DNA from 2 places in the Actinoplanes sp. NPDC049548 genome. Region 1 is predicted to be linked to the other one. Evidence: riboswitches for the same ligand, from Rfam matches in the RefSeq annotation. Region 1 holds a riboswitch; the other holds the start of a gene.
The links. A riboswitch is a leader RNA that binds a small molecule or an ion and turns the genes downstream of it on or off. The one in region 1 is predicted to bind cyclic di-AMP.

Region 1 (3,801 bases):
GGCGGCCCTCACCCGCATCGACGCGCTGCCCGAGGGCGAGTACGCCCAGGACGAAGCCGCCGAGGCCCTGCGAACCCTGGACGCCTGAGGAGCGACATGACCCAGCAGAACGAACGCCTGCCGGCCTTCGGTGACTCCGACGGCACCCCCGACGGGGACAGCGACTTCGCCGGCGAGCACAACGACACCGCCGTGGAGCCCGCGATCATCGACGACGAGGACTCGGGTGAGACGGAGAGCCCCCGCGGCTGGTCCGGCATGGACGGCGACGGCCCGCCCTGAGGGACAGGGACAGCGAGACGGCCCCGGCTTTCGCCGGGGCCGTTCTTCGTTGCCTCAGGCCAGCGCGCGGCCGTTCAGCGCGGGCTGGGACGGCTCGGGCTCCGGGTCACCCTCGGCCGCCTCCTTCGCCAGCGAGTACGCCATCTGCAGGAAGTCCGACGCCGCCGTCGCGGTGAACACCGTGGCGGCCAGCCGGGTCAGCCGCGGCGCGAACACCAGGCCGCTGGTCAGGCCGGTGGCCACCCAGACCGCCAGGCAGAACGGGCAGCTGATCAGCTCGCCGATCGAGTGGCGGATCGGGCTGCCCTCGTCGCGGACCTCCTCGTTCAGCTCCGCGCTGCCGCCCGGCTCGGAATAGCGCGTGAAGGGCGCCCGCAGCGGGCTGGTGACCGAGTCCTTGGCGATCAGCCGGCTGAGCTTGTGGGTGGCGATCGAGATGAGCACCACGTCGGCCACGGCCGGGCGCTCCGGCACCGTGCGCCCCGTCGCCTTTGCGACGACGGCAAGGCTGCCGGCGAGCACGCCGAAGGCGCCCATGGTCGCCGCGTACCCCTCGAGGGGGCGGTGTTCGTGGGGGGCGTACTGGCGCCGCAGGCGGGCGAACCGGCCGCGTACCGAGGAGGTCATGCGTACGGGTTCCTCTCAGAAGTCCTGGGTGAGCCGGTGCGGGTCGACCTCGCGGCCGGGGTGCCGGGCGAGGTACTCGGTCTCCAGCTCCGCCGTGCGGCGCAGGTGGTTGGCGAGCGCCGCGTCGGGTCCGTGCCGCAGCGTCTGCAGCCGGGTCCGGTGCAGGCTGCCGAGCTCACGGATCAGGTCCTCGTCGGCGAGCCCGGCCGGGTCGATGCCCTGCTCGGTGCCGACGCGGTCGTCGACCTCGTGGTCGCTCATGATCTCTCCCCTCTCGGTGCTTCCCGCAACGGTTGCCCGTGCCGCCTGGTGTCAAACCCCAGCCGGATACGCTCGACCCATGAGAGCGCTGTTGAGGCCGGCGTGGCTGGTGCGCCACGTCGTCGCGCTCGTGCTCGTGGCCGGCTTCCTCGGCCTGGGCTGGTGGCAGTTCAGCCGCGCCACCGGCGGCAACACGCTGAGCTGGGGCTACACCTTCGAGTGGCCGGTCTTCGCGCTCTTCGTGGTCTTCCTGTGGGTGCGTGAGGTCCAGCAGGAGCTCCGGGCCGGCCGGCCGGCTCCCGAGGAGCCCGGCGACTCCCCCGCGGTGGCGCCCGACCCGGCTGCGCCCGTGACGGTACGCCGGCCGGTGCGCGTACGCGTGTCCTCGCAGCGGGTGACCGCCGACGACCCGGAGCTGGACGCCTACAACGACTATCTCGCCTGGCTCAACGCCCACCCCGGGGCCCGGCCCGGCGACTACCCCGGACGCAAGAGCAGCACCAAGTAGAAGGACGTGGACCGTGCAGGGAGCCCTCACCCGCTACCGGATCATCGCCTGGATCGTCGGCGTGATCCTCATCGTGCTCGTGCTGGTGGGCATGCCGCTGAAGTACGCCGGTGACAACGACACCGTGGTCGCGGCGGTGGGACCCGTGCACGGTTTCCTCTACATGATCTACCTCGCGGCCACCTTCGACCTCAGCCGCCGGGCCGGCTGGCCGCTGGGCCGGATGCTGCTGGTGATGCTGGCCGGCACCATCCCGTTCTTCTCGTTCTGGGCGGAGCGGGTGGTTTCTCGCAAGTGGGCCGTTCAGTCGATGGACACCCCGCCCGCGATGGCGCGGAAATAGTAAGGGTGACGCAGCGAACGCAGGAAAGTGCGTTCCGTTATCGGGATCATTCCCCATTTACGGGGTAATTGGCGCACGTCACTCTTCGGGCTCTTGAATTAATCGCGATCGCCGATAAGTTGGTGCGGTTGGTCCGGTCCGCAGCCATCACCCTCACGGTGGCGCCGGCCAACGCCGCCGAATCCCTCGACGGCGGACACGGTGTCCCCATCCCCCGGGGCCGCCCTGCCCGTCTCGGCGAGCCGGGGAACCACCGAAGTCAGCACCTGGGGTGAATCCGCGCGAGCGGTAGGGCCTTCTTCCCGCCCGAATCCGTCAGCTAACCCGGTAGGCGGCCCAGCGGAAGAAAGGCCACGTTCCGTTGCCACACGCCCGCACGAGGCTACGCACCATGGTGGTCGCCGCCCTGGCGATCGTGATCACCGGCACCGTCGCGCCGGCCGCGCACGCGGCGCCGTCGACCGGTGACATCAACAAGAAGATCGAGAAGGCGTCGAACGAGCTCGAGGACGTCGTCGAGTCGTACAACAAGATGAAGATCAGCCTGAAGAAGACGCAGGACGACGAGAAGAAGCTCGCCGCGTCTATCGGGCCCGCCAAGGAAGCCCTGAAGGTCGCCGGCGCGCAGATGAACGTCATCGCCTCATCGGCGTACAAGACCGGCAAGGTCGGCACGATGAACGTCGTGCTGGAGGGCAGCAGCAACCTGATGGACCGCATGTCCATCCTCGAGCAGCTGTCCCGCAGCCGGCAGCGTGACATCGACAACTACACGGCCACGACGCAGAACTACGACCAGCGGCAGGCCGCGCTGAAGGCGACGCAGGACAAGCAGGCCGCCGAGGTCAAGGAGCTCGCCGCCCGCAAGAAGAAGATCGAGGGCCAGCTCAAGGACCTGTACGCCATGCGCAAGGCGGCGTTCGGCAGGGCGACCCAGACCGGCTCCCGCTACACCGGCGCCGTCCCCTCGGTGTCCGGCGACGCCGGCGTCGTGGTCCGGTTCGCGTTCGACCAGGTCGGCAAGATGTACGAGTACGGCGCCGACGGTCTGGCCACGTACGACTGCTCGGGCCTGACCTCCCGCGCCTGGAGCCAGGCGGGCAAGTCGTTGCCGCACAACGCCGCGGCACAGTACAGCGCCACCCGGCGGATCAGCCGCTCCCAGCTCCAGCCCGGCGACCTCGTGTTCTACCGCAGCCTCGGGCACGTCGCCCTGTACGTCGGCGGCGGGAAGATCATCGACGCCTCCCGCGCGGGCGAGCCGGTGAAACACCGAACCATCGACATCATGACCCCGTACGGCTACGGCCGCGTGACCTGATCGCGCCGTCCCCACACGTCAGAAGGCCGGTGTCCCGCGAGGGGCACCGGCCTTCGGCGTTACGGGGGATGGAGAGCTACGCGGCCTGGAGGCCTTCGGCGCGGGCCAGCTCACGCAGCCGGCCCAGGGCCTGGATCTCGAGCTGGCGGATGCGCTCGCGGGAGAGCGAGAACCGCGACGCCACCTCGGTCAGCGAGTGCTCGCGACCGTCCTCGAGGCCGTACCGGGCGCGCATGATGCCGGCGGAACGGTCGTCGAGGTGGTTGAGCAGGCCCTCGATGCGCTGGCGCTCCAGGGCGGTCAGCACGATCTCCTCGGGCGACGGGGCGTCGCTGTCGGCGACCAGGTCACCGAGGTTGGTGTCGCCGTCGTCGCCGACCGGGGTGTCCAGCGACACGGTGTCCTGGGCCCAGCGGGTCAGCTCGCTGACGCGCTCCACCGTCACACCCAGCGCCGCGG
Region 2 (3,801 bases), on a different contig from region 1:
GTCACCGTCCTCGGCGTCCCAGACCTCCGACAGCACGGCCTGCGCGAAGCCCCAGGCGACGACGCGGTCGAGCGGGAGGGCGAGGCTGTCGGCGAACTGCTCGACACGGGGCATCAGCAGCTCCAGGGTCGGCTCGTCGCCGTCCAGCGGGTTGTAGAGCACCGGGCCGAGCTCCGCCGCGGGGTCGCCGGCCACGCCGTGCGGGTCGATGACGAGCCACGGCTCGCGTCCGGCGGCGAGGACGTTCTCGTGGTGCAGGTCGCCGTGCAGCACCACACGCTCGGTGGCGGAGGAGCACAGGTCGGCGTACAGGGCCATCGCCTGCTCGACGAGGGACCGTGGGAAGGGATCGTCGCCGGGGTAGCGCCGCAGGTGGCCGGCGAAGTCGGCGGTACGCGCGGCGAGGTCGCCGACCGGCAGGTCCGCGGGTGCCGGGCGGTGCAGCCGGCGCATCAGGGCGATCAGTACGGCCGTGGCCTGCTCGTCGTCGCGGCGCACGAGGCTGCGCAGGGTGGTGCCGGGTTCGGCACGCTCCAGCAGCAGGGCGCCGCGCTCGTCGTCGCGGCCGAGCAGCCGGACGGCGCCGTCGCCGCCGAAGAACGTGAGGGCGGCGGCCTCGCGGCTCAGGTGCCCGGCCCCGGGGACGCCCAGCTTGAGCACCGCCGCGGTCCCGTCGGCCCGGCGTACCGGGGCGACCCAGTTGAAGCTCAGCGGGTACGGCTCGTCCACCGTCAGGTCCCACTCGTGGGCGACCGCCGCGATCAGGTCGGGGAGCTCGGCCAGCCAGGCCTGCCCAGCGGAGCCCCAGGTGCCGGTGACGTTACGGGTGAACGCTGACGGATGCACGAAGATCAGTATCCCGGAACGCGACAAGCCGCCACGCAGGCGTGGCGGCTTGTCGGCGTCGTGCCGGTGGTGAGGATCAGCCCGGCCGGCGGATCCCCGTGATGGCACCGCTGCGATCGATCGACGCCATGCGCACGTGGTCGCCCGTGTGGGGCGCGTGCACCATGGTGTTACCGCCCACGTAGATGCCCACGTGGTGCACCGGGCTGCCGTAGAAGACCAGGTCGCCCGGCTGGATGTCGCTGCGGCTGACCGCCCGGCCCGCATGGATCTGGTCGCCGGTGAAGTGCTCGAGGTGCACTCCCACGGAGGCCCACGCCACCTTCGTCAGGCCCGAGCAGTCGTAGCCGCCCGGCCCTTCCGCGCCGAAGATGTACGGCTTGCCGATCAGGTCGCACGCCTTCTGCGCCGCGCGCCCGCCCTTGTCGTTGGTGTAGGCCACAGGACAGGGGCCGGTGCGCAGCGGGCCGTCGTTCGCACCCGCGGCGCCGTACGCCCTGATCCGCATCTTCTGCAGATCATCGACCTTCTTCTGGATCTCCTTCTTCCGCGCGCCGAGATCCTTGTCGCGGATCGCCACGGCGTCGGTGAGGGTGACCAGGGCGGCCTTGTCCTTCGCGTACTTGTCGCGCAGCTCCGCAGCGCCCGCCACGGCCTGGCGCTGGTGCCGGGCGATCTGGTCGAGGAACGAGAGCTTCTCGGTCAGGCCGGTCGGCGAGCCACTCACGATCATGGCTTTCACCGCGCCGGGCGAGCCCTGCTTGTACGCGTCGGCGGCCATGCCACCCACATGGGACATGGCCAGGTCCACCTCCAGCTGGAGCGGCTCCAGCCGGGCGTTGATCTTCTTGAGCTGTGCACGGTTCTTGATCAGCTGGTTGTGCACGTCGTTGTACTGCTCGATCGTCGACTCGAGCTTGTTCCACTGCTCGTCGATCTGCTTCTCGATGCTCGACGGCGACGGCGTCGCGTGAGCCGCGGTGGGCACCAGCAGAACCCCGACCGCCGCAACCACACCGAGCAGACCGCGCAGAATCGCGGCGCGTCGCGCCCCAACCCGTTTCACGAAGGTGCAGCGTCCTTTCTTCCCTCGGCCGCCGACCGGGTTAGCTGTCGGGTTCGGACGGGAAGAGCGCCCGGCCGCGTCGATGCCGCGGCTTCACCCCAGGTCCTCGGGTCCCCGGTTCGTGATGCACGATTAGGCGGTGGCTCACCGGTTCGCCCGGTCTCGGGCGAGGGGGGACCGACGAGCCGGGCACCACCGTACTCCCGATCTCCGCCGAACTGAACACGGCGGTATCAGGACGACTCACCGCATAACGGTCGTCACTCCTTGTCATTAACGAAGATTTAAAGCGGCCATGCCAGGAGTGCCCGGCCCAGCCAGGGCACCACGACGATCACTGTGGGTAATACCAGCAGGCCGACCGCCATGAGTGCCGCCAGCACCGTCCACATCGACGACCGTGCGTCGGCTCCGGTGAGCCGCTCGAGCCGGCGGTGCCGCTCCATTTCGGCGTCACCGGCAGCCTCCGCGGGCAGGTCAGGGCTGACCGCGTCGCCGAGCACGGCGAGCGCCGTCCGCAACGGCTCGGCCCCGCAGCGGCGCCGGGCCGCATCGTCGGCGACCATCTCGAGCAGCAGATGCACCGCATCGAGCGGCGCCCGGCTGCGCAGCGGCCGCGGGACCGCCCGGTAGAAGGCGGTGAACGACTCCATCACCAGGTCGTGGCGGTGGCGCAGGTGCGCCTGCTCGTGCGCGATGACGGCGGCGACCTGCGCCCGGTCCAGCACCCGCAGCGCTCCCCCGCTGAGCACGACGCGTGGGCTGCGGCCCGGCAGGCAGTACGCGAACGGCAGCGGGCCGTCGAGCACCCGCAGCCCCGGCGGCACCTCGGCCGGCAGCTCGCCGTGGCGCTCCGCGGCGTCGAGCAGGTCCACGAGCATGCGGTGCCGGGAACGCCGGGTCCGCGAGCGGTAGGTCACCCCGACGAGCGAGACGAGCAGCCGGAAGATGATCACGGCCGCCACCACCAGCGCCGCGACCAGGGCCGCCGCACCGACCGGCCGGTCCGAGCCCCGGGCGGCTACCAGCTCCTGCGGGCCCGCCAGGACGACCCCCAGGGCGCAGAGGATGCCGGTCAGGGTCACGCTCTGCCAGAGCGCCACCGCGGCCGCCGGAGCCCGGCCGGGCCAGTCGGCGGCGGCCAGGACGCCCGGCACCACCAGCGACAGCGTCAGGCCGAGCGCGCCGAGCAGCAGGGCGGTCACGATCCGGCGGCCGGTTCCCTTCGGGCCGCCTCGATCGCGGCGGCCAGCACCGACGGGTCGATGCGGCCCACGAACTGGGCCAGCGCGGCGTCGCGCACGCCGTCCGGGGCGGCGCTGAGCGCGTCGAGCATCAGCGCCGCCGTCATCTCCTCGCGCGACTGCGACGGCGCGTACCGATAGGCCCGGTCAGCCTTCTGCTGGGTCACGACGCCCTTCTTGGCAAGCCGGTCCAGCACGGTCATCACCGTCGTGTACGCCAGGTCGCGCTCGCGGGCGAGCCGCTCGTGCACCTGCCGCACGGTCAACGGCTCCGCGGCGTCCCACAACTGCTGCATGACCTCGCGTTCGAGGTCCCCCAAGGCCATGTGACCCACTCTACTGCACGGCGTCGTACTACAGGACGTAGTATCTACTACGAGATGTCGTAGAGGGGATGCCGACGTGGACGTGCTCGACCTGACCCGGCTCCAGTTCGCAGTCGTGACGATCTACCACTACTTGTTCGTACCGCTGTCGATCAGCCTCGCGGGCACCGCCGCCGGCCTGCAGATCGCCTGGCTGCGTACGGGCAGGGAGAGCTACCGCGACCTGACGAAGTTCGTCGGCAAGCTGCTGATCGTCACCTTCGCGGTCGGCGTCGTCACCGGCCTGGTCCAGGAGTTCCAGTTCGGCATGGGCTGGAGC

Region 2: another riboswitch for cyclic di-AMP. It lies ahead of AB0J80_RS24585 (C40 family peptidase); the one in region 1 lies ahead of AB0J80_RS18875 (NlpC/P60 family protein).

What each region holds. Positions count from the first base shown of each region.
Region 1 covers NZ_JBFAPM010000008.1:309,508-313,308, reverse strand. The annotation lists gene AB0J80_RS18905 (hypothetical protein) at 1-88, shown strand, start outside; gene AB0J80_RS18900 (hypothetical protein) at 97-282, shown strand; gene AB0J80_RS18895 (DUF1360 domain-containing protein) at 337-909, opposite strand; gene AB0J80_RS18890 (DUF6158 family protein) at 925-1,170, opposite strand; gene AB0J80_RS18885 (hypothetical protein) at 1,250-1,678, shown strand; gene AB0J80_RS18880 (DUF3817 domain-containing protein) at 1,692-2,021, shown strand; cyclic di-AMP (ydaO/yuaA leader) riboswitch at 2,242-2,370, shown strand; gene AB0J80_RS18875 (NlpC/P60 family protein) at 2,413-3,342, shown strand; gene AB0J80_RS18870 (sigma-70 family RNA polymerase sigma factor) at 3,419-3,801, opposite strand, start outside.
Region 2 covers NZ_JBFAPM010000013.1:76,204-80,004, reverse strand. The annotation lists gene AB0J80_RS24590 (aminoglycoside phosphotransferase family protein) at 1-846, opposite strand, end outside; gene AB0J80_RS24585 (C40 family peptidase) at 923-1,912, opposite strand; cyclic di-AMP (ydaO/yuaA leader) riboswitch at 1,927-2,061, opposite strand; gene AB0J80_RS24580 (M56 family metallopeptidase) at 2,197-3,117, opposite strand; gene AB0J80_RS24575 (BlaI/MecI/CopY family transcriptional regulator) at 3,114-3,482, opposite strand; gene AB0J80_RS24570 (cytochrome ubiquinol oxidase subunit I) at 3,559-3,801, shown strand, end outside.